DNA from 2 places in the Pseudonocardia sp. ICBG162 genome. Region 2 is predicted to be linked to the other one. Evidence: riboswitches for the same ligand, from Rfam matches in the RefSeq annotation. Region 2 holds a riboswitch; the other holds the start of a gene.
What was found. Region 2 has a riboswitch for thiamine pyrophosphate ahead of thiO (glycine oxidase ThiO). Riboswitches for the same ligand answer to the same signal wherever they lie in the genome.

Region 1: it holds a riboswitch for thiamine pyrophosphate, as region 2 does, so the genes downstream of both, KPL60_RS09255 (ABC transporter substrate-binding protein) here and thiO (glycine oxidase ThiO) in region 2, are expected to answer to the same signal.

The regions. Positions count from the first base shown of each region.
Region 1 covers NZ_JAHLJD010000013.1:1,341,285-1,344,680, forward strand. The annotation lists gene KPL60_RS09250 (ABC transporter permease) at 1-224, opposite strand, end outside; gene KPL60_RS09255 (ABC transporter substrate-binding protein) at 221-1,246, opposite strand; TPP riboswitch at 1,238-1,351, opposite strand; gene KPL60_RS09260 (hypothetical protein) at 1,579-2,301, shown strand; gene KPL60_RS09265 (hypothetical protein) at 2,308-2,736, opposite strand; gene KPL60_RS09270 (choline dehydrogenase) at 2,855-3,396, shown strand, end outside.
Region 2 covers NZ_JAHLJD010000031.1:897,658-901,053, forward strand. The annotation lists gene KPL60_RS29005 (thiazole synthase) at 1-140, opposite strand, end outside; gene thiS (sulfur carrier protein ThiS) at 143-343, opposite strand; gene thiO (glycine oxidase ThiO) at 343-1,515, opposite strand; TPP riboswitch at 1,513-1,621, opposite strand; gene thiE (thiamine phosphate synthase) at 1,652-2,353, shown strand; gene KPL60_RS29025 (hypothetical protein) at 2,398-3,396, opposite strand, start outside.

The sequences.
Region 1 (3,396 bases), on a different contig from region 2:
GCCGCCCAGGCCAGCGCCATCGAGACGGTGAACCCGATCAGCGTCACCTGGACCGTCGGCAGGGTGTTCGCCCACAGCTCGGCCCGGAACGCCCAGCCCTGCTCGAGGACCCGCAGCGGCGAGGGCAGCACCTGGGGGCGGGTGCCGGCGACGGTGACCGCGACCTGCCAGGCGACCAGCAGGGCGGTGACCAGCGCCGCGGCCGGCCACAGCCGGCGGATCACGGTGCCAGGTAGTCGTTGGTGAACCAGGTCGAGAAGTCCGGCTTCTGCCGCACCGGGGCGCCGTCCGGCCCCGCGACGGTGCCCGTGTCGTAGAGGAACCCGGAGAACCCGGCCCACTGCTGCGGGGTCTGGAACCCGACGCGGCCCTGCGCGTCGCGCAGGAAGCGCTCGCTGAGCATCTGCGCGCCCCGGTCGACCAGCGCGTCGGAGGTGAACGCGCCGGGGTTGGCCTCCTTGAGCATCCGGGCCGCGGTCGCCGGGTCCTGCGCGGCCAGCGCGTAGCCCTTCTGGACGGCCTGCACGAACGCGCGTGCCCGGTCGGGGTTGTCGCGCAGCCAGGTCGAGTTGCCCAGCAGCAGCACGTTGTAGGAGTCCGGGAAGCCGTAGTCGGTGTAGCGGAAGGTGCGGATCGGCTCGCCGCGCAGCTGCGCCTCGACGCCCTCGACGTTGACGAACGGCTCGGTGAAGTCGGCCTGGCCGGAGTAGAGCGCCTCGTAGGCGGCGGTGGACAGGACCTCGGTGCGGAAGTCGCCGCGCCCGCCGTCGGCCCGGATCACGGCCTGCATCTTCTGGTTCTCCCCGGGCCCGCCGAACCCGGCGTAGACCTTGCCGTCGAGGTCGCGCGGGGACCGGATGTCGGTGCGGTCGGCGCGCACCGCGATCTCGGTGGCCCAGTGCTGCAGGATCGCCATCACCGAGGTGATGTCGGCGCCCGCGGCCTTGGAGAACGTGAACGAGTCCTGGAAGCCGATGCCGAAGTCCGCGGCGCCGGAGCCGACCAGGGTGTCCGGCGAGGTCTGGTTGTAGGGCAGGAACTCGACGTCGAGGCCGGCGTCGCGGAAGTAGCCCGCCTGCTGGGCGGCGAACAACCCGATGTGGTTGGTGTTCGGCGTCCAGTCCAGCGCGACGCGGATCGGCCCGCCCCCGGCGGAGCCGCCGGAGCCGTCGGCCGCGGCGCAGCCGGACAGGGCCAGCGCGAGCGCCAGCGCGACGGCGAGCGGACGGAGAGCACGTGACAGCACGGAGCGGCCTCCCTACGCCGGTGTGACCCGGATCAGGTTCGAACGGTCGGCGGCCGGTCCTGCCGCCCTCTCAGCCTCGGTGCGCGGGCTCCCGCGGTACGTCCGAAACCTTACGCGGCCCACCCGGTCCTGCCGGGCCGGCGTCCGTCGCACCGGACCGGCCGGACACCCGCGGTCACCGGAGCCTCCGGTTCCGTCACCTGCGGTGATCGTCGGGACGGGCCGGGCGAGCCGCCGTCCGCGGCGGCGACCACGATCGTTATCCTCGCCACCACACCCGCGACGCTGTGTCACGAACCCCCGCTCGCGGGAGCTGACGCGGAAGGGACGAGATGGCGGCCTCGCTCTGGACCTCCGGCACGACCGGGCGGCCGACGCCCGACCCGGCGCCCGCCCTGGTGCGGGTCGCGTTGCAGGCCGGCGCCACCTCCGTCGCGCACGCCGACGTCGCCGCGATGCTCTCCGGGATCTGCGTCGCGCTGGTGCCCGCCGCCCGGGTCGGGGGTGCGGCGCTGCTGCTGCGCGAGCCCGCCGACCCCCGCGACCCCGAGGCCCGGCGGGTGTTCGGCTCCGACACCGCCGCCGTGCGCCTGGGTGAGCTGCAGCGCCGGGCCGACGCCGGGCCGGGCCCCGCCGCCGAGCGCGGCGACCGCACGCTGACCACCCCGGACCTGACCCGGTCCGGGCCACCCGAGCTGGCCGCCGCCGCGGCCGACTGCGGCCTGGTCCGCTCGCTGTCGGTGCCGGTCCCGGTGGCCGGGCGCACCGCGGGCGCCCTGCAGCTGTTCGCCCGCGGCGGGCCCGACGACCCGCTCGGCGAGCGGCTGGTCGTCGCGCTGGCGCCGGTGGTCACCGCACTCGCGGCCCGGCTCACCGACGTCCGCGAGCTGGCCCGGCTGCAGCTGCGCGCCGCGCAGCCGTCGGTGCCGGAGCAGCCCGACGCGATCGACCGCACCGCGCTGATCCCGGCGGCCCGCCGCTCCCCCGTGGTGCCGGTGGCACCGCGGGTGCCCGCCCAGCGGCAGGCGCGGCACCGCCGGCACGACCAGGGCTGACCCGGGTCAGGACTCCGGCCGGTCCTCGCGGGCCGCGTACCGGTCGAGGAGCTGCTGGTGTTCCTGCAGGTAGGCCGACACGCGCTGGCGGCTGACCCCGAACAGCCTGCCGATCCCGGCGATCGTCTCGCCCTCGCCGTGCAGCGCGACGGCCTCCTCGCGGCGGAACCGGCCGCCGACGGCGCCCAGGCCGTCGAGGGTGCGGGTGAGGGTCTCGACGATCAGCGGCCGCGCCTCGCGCGGGACGATCGCCCGCCAGCTGAGCCCCTGCGACCGCAGCTCCTGCAGCTCGGCCACCCGTTCGCGGGCCGAGGAGAGCTCGGCGACCGACGCCTCCAGCTGGGCGGCGAGGGCGGCCAGCGCGGCGTCGGCGTCGTCCGCGGTACCGGCGCGGAGATCCGCTCCGTCGTCCGCACCGCGCTCGGTCGTCGTCACACCATCGAGCCTACGGGGGCGGCGGTGACGGCCGGTGGGCGCGGCGTACCGTGATCCACGCAAGGGGGGTTGCTCCCTCGAACAGGGCAATCCCGACAGTAGGTGTGGAGGGCGCGCAATGGGCCGGTACGACGTCGTCATCGTCGGCGGAGGATCCGCGGGGGCGGTGCTGGCCGCCCGGCTCACCGAGGATCCCACGCGCCGGGTGCTGATGCTCGAGGCGGGCCGGCCCGACCACCGCTGGGACCCGATCATCCGGATGCCCGCCGCGCTGTCGAAGGCGTGGGGCAACCCCCGCTACGACTGGTGCTACGTCACCGAGCCCGAGGCCGGTCTGGCCGGGCGACGGATCGCCGTCCCGCGCGGGAAGGTCCTGGGCGGCAGCAGCAGCATCAACGGGATGGTCTACCAGCGGGCCCACCCGGGCGACTACGACCGCTGGTCCCGCCTGCCCGGCTGCGAGCAGTGGAGCTCGGCCCACCTGCTGCCCTACTTCCGCCGCCTGGAGCGGCGGATGTCCGAGCACGGCACCCCGCTGCCCGACGGCGGCCACGGCCCGCAGGTCCTCGAGCGCGCCCCGGCCGCGGGCCCGCTGAACGCGGCGTTCCTGGCCGCGGCGCAGCAGGCCGGGCACGCGCTGCTCGACTCGACGAACGGCCC
Region 2 (3,396 bases):
GCCACCGTCGTCAGCTCGGTGCCGGACGCGACCAGCGCCCGCTCCAGGATCTCCAGGTTCGCGGCACCACCGGTGCCCATCACCAGCCGCGAGTCGAACAGGTGGTCACCGAACGCGAGCTTGTCGGTCTGCACAGCCATGCTCATCCTCCCTGTACCGCGGTCAGGACCTCGACCCGCGCGCCGTCGGCGGGGCGGTGCCCGGCCCACGACGTGCGCGGCACGACCTCCCCGTCGACGGCGACGGCGATCCCCCGCTCCGGCAGCCCGGCCTCGGCCAGGATCCGGGCGAGGTCGGCGCCGTCGTCGACGTCGCGGTGCTCGCCGTTCAGCACGATCCGCATCAGTGGTTCCCCTCCTCGCGTGCCCCGGCGGCGGCCGGGGCGAACCGTCGCGGGTCCGCCGCGCGGACCGGTTCCGGCACGTCGTCGCCGCGCAGCAGCGCCGCGACGGCCGCCGCGGTCACCGGTACCAGCAGCATCCCGTTGCGGCCGTGCCCGGTCGCCGCGATCAGCCCGTCGGGCCCGGTGCGCCCGATCAGCGGCAGGTTGTCCCGGCTGCCCGGCCGCAGCCCGGCCGCGGTCTCGGTCAGCGCGTACTCGGCGATACCGGGCAGGATCCGCTCGGCGTCGCGCAGCAGGTCGCGCACCCCGCCGACGGTGACGTCGGTGTCGAATCCGTTCTCCGCCGTCGTCGCGCCGACGACGAGGTCGCCGTACCCGGGCAGCGTCCTCGGCACGGCGTAGACCGGCCGTCCGTCGACGAGCGCCCGCACCGTCCGCGACGGCGGCGGCAGCGCCCCGGCGCGCCGGGTCAGCCGCAGGATCTCGCCCTTCACCGGGCGGACCAGCCCGTCGAGCACCGGGTGCAGCGACGACGAGTGCGCCCCCGCCGCGACGACGACCGCGTCCGCCGCGACCTCGGTCCCGTCCGCGAGCCGCACGCCGGTGACACGGACGCCGTCGTCGAGCACGCGCGCGACCCCGCGGTCGGAGACGACGACCCCGGCCCGCCCGGCCGCGGTCGCCAGTGCGGCGAGCAGCCGCCGGTTGTCCACCGACGGGTCGTCGGGCACCGACAGGCCGCCGCGGACCTCCGGGCCCAGCGCGGGTTCGAGGCGGCGCAGCTCACGGCCGGTCAGCCGGTGCACGTCGCGGCCGAGGGACTCCAGGTAGTCCGCGAGCGCGGTCAGCTCGGCGCGGTCCCCGGACCCGGTCGCGGCGACGACGGTGCCCTCCGGGTGCAGCCCGGCGTCGGTGCCGGCGTCGGCGGACAGGGCCGCGGCGAACTCCGGCCAGCGTGCGACCGAGTCCAGCCCGAGGGCGAGCAGGTCCTCCTCGCCGGGCCAGGCCTCGGTGACCGGGGCGAGCATCCCGCCGGCCACCCAGGACGCGCCGCGGCCGGGGGCCGGATCGAACACCGTCACCGACCAGCCGTCGCGGGCCGCCGCGCGGGCGACGGACAGGCCGACGGCCCCCGCACCCGCGACGACCAGCCGTCCGGCACTCGCGCTCATCGGATCCACCTCACTCCCTGCGCCGGCATGACCCGGATCAGGTTCGACGGTCGGGACCGCGTCGCGGATCCCCTCTCAGCCCGCTGTCCGGGCTCCCGTGGTTCGTCGTCGTCCGGGGCCCAGGCTACGCCGTAGCCTGCGAGCCGTGTCCGACACCGATACCCGTCCCGGCACCGGCGACACCCGGCGCGCCCGGCTCGACGGCCTCACCGACGCCCGTCTCTACCTGTGCACCGACGCCCGCACCGCGCGCGGTGACCTGGCGGAGTTCGCCGACGCCGCGCTCGCCGGCGGGGTCGACATCGTCCAGCTGCGGGACAAGGGCGGGCCCGACGGGCCGCTGGAGGCGAGCGCCGAGCTCGCCGCACTGGAGGTGCTCGCCGACGCCTGCCGCCGGCACGGCGCGCTGCTCGCGGTGAACGACCGCGCCGACGTCGCGCTCGCCGCGGGCGCCGACGTGCTGCACCTCGGCCAGGACGACCTGCCGGTGGCGTGGGCGCGCCGGGTCGTCGGCGACGACGTGCTCGTCGGCCGGTCCTCGCACAGCCCCGCCGAGACCCTGACCGCCGCCGACGAGGACGGCGTCGACTACTTCTGCGTCGGCCCGTGCTGGCCGACCCCGACCAAGCCGGGACGCCCGGCACCCGGCCTGGACCTGGTGCGCACGGTCGCCGGACGGGCCCCGGCGCGGCCGTGGTTCGCGATCGGGGGCATCGACGGCGACCGCCTCGACGAGGTCCTCGACGCCGGTGCGGACCGGATCGTCGTCGTCCGGGCGATCACCGAGGCCGAGGACCCGCGCGCGGCCGCGGCGGCGCTTCGGGCCCGTCTGCGCTGAGCCCGGCCCCGCGGCGCCGGGATCCGGCGCCGCGGGCACGCGGGTCAGTTCTGCGTGCCGGACCCCTGGCCCGAGCCCTGGTTGCCCGAGCCCTGGCCGCCGGAGTTCTGCCCGCCCGAGTCCTGACCCGACTGGCCGGAGCCCGGCTGCTGGGTCGGCAGGACCCGGTTCAGCCCGTCCTGCAGCGGGTTCGACGAGCCCGAGCCGTCCTGACCGGAGTCCCGGTCACGGGTGCTGGTCGACGACTCCGAGGTACTGGTCCCCGACTCCTCGGTGGAGGTCGAGCTCGACGACGACGTCGACGAGTCGCCCCCGGAGCCCTCGCCCCGGTCGTTCTCCTGCTGGGCGGGAGGAGCACCGCCGCGGACGACGTTGCTCACCGAGGTCCCGGACGAGCCGGACAGCGACGAGCCCTTCACGAACTCGATGCCGGAGATCAGGAACATCGACACCGCGAAGGTGACGACGCCGAGCACCGCGGACACGATCACCGTCTTGCGGGTGACCCGGACCCGGCGGAACCGGCCGTGGCCCGCTCCGGCGGCGCGGGTGGTGCCGCCGGGTGTCTGCCACGGGTCCAGCAGCACCGTCTCCTCGCCGGTGGGCCCGGCGAGACCGTGGCCGGCACCGTTCTGCGCGGCGACAGCGGTGCCCTCGGCGACGCCCTTGCCGCGCCGGGTCGCCTTGTCCTTCAGCTCGAGTGCCTTGTCCTTGCTGACCTCGAGCGAGCGGGTGAACAGCGTGGTGGCCAGCGTCGAGATGATCGAGCCGAGCGCCGCGCCGATCACCGTGCCGACCGCGCCGAGGAACGAGCCGAGCACCGCCGTGACGATCGCCGCGCCGGCGCCGGCTGCGATCTTCGTCGGGCTGAGGTCGGCCTTGAGGCCGCTCGCCTTCGTGGTGTCCGACGAGGCGTCGCCGGAGCCGTCACCGGACCCGCCCGAGCCTCCGGACCCACCGGGCCCGTTCGGTCCACCGCCGACCGGGCCCACCGGACCGCCGGGACCGGCCGCGCGGGTCGTGTCCGACGCGGGCGGCAGCAC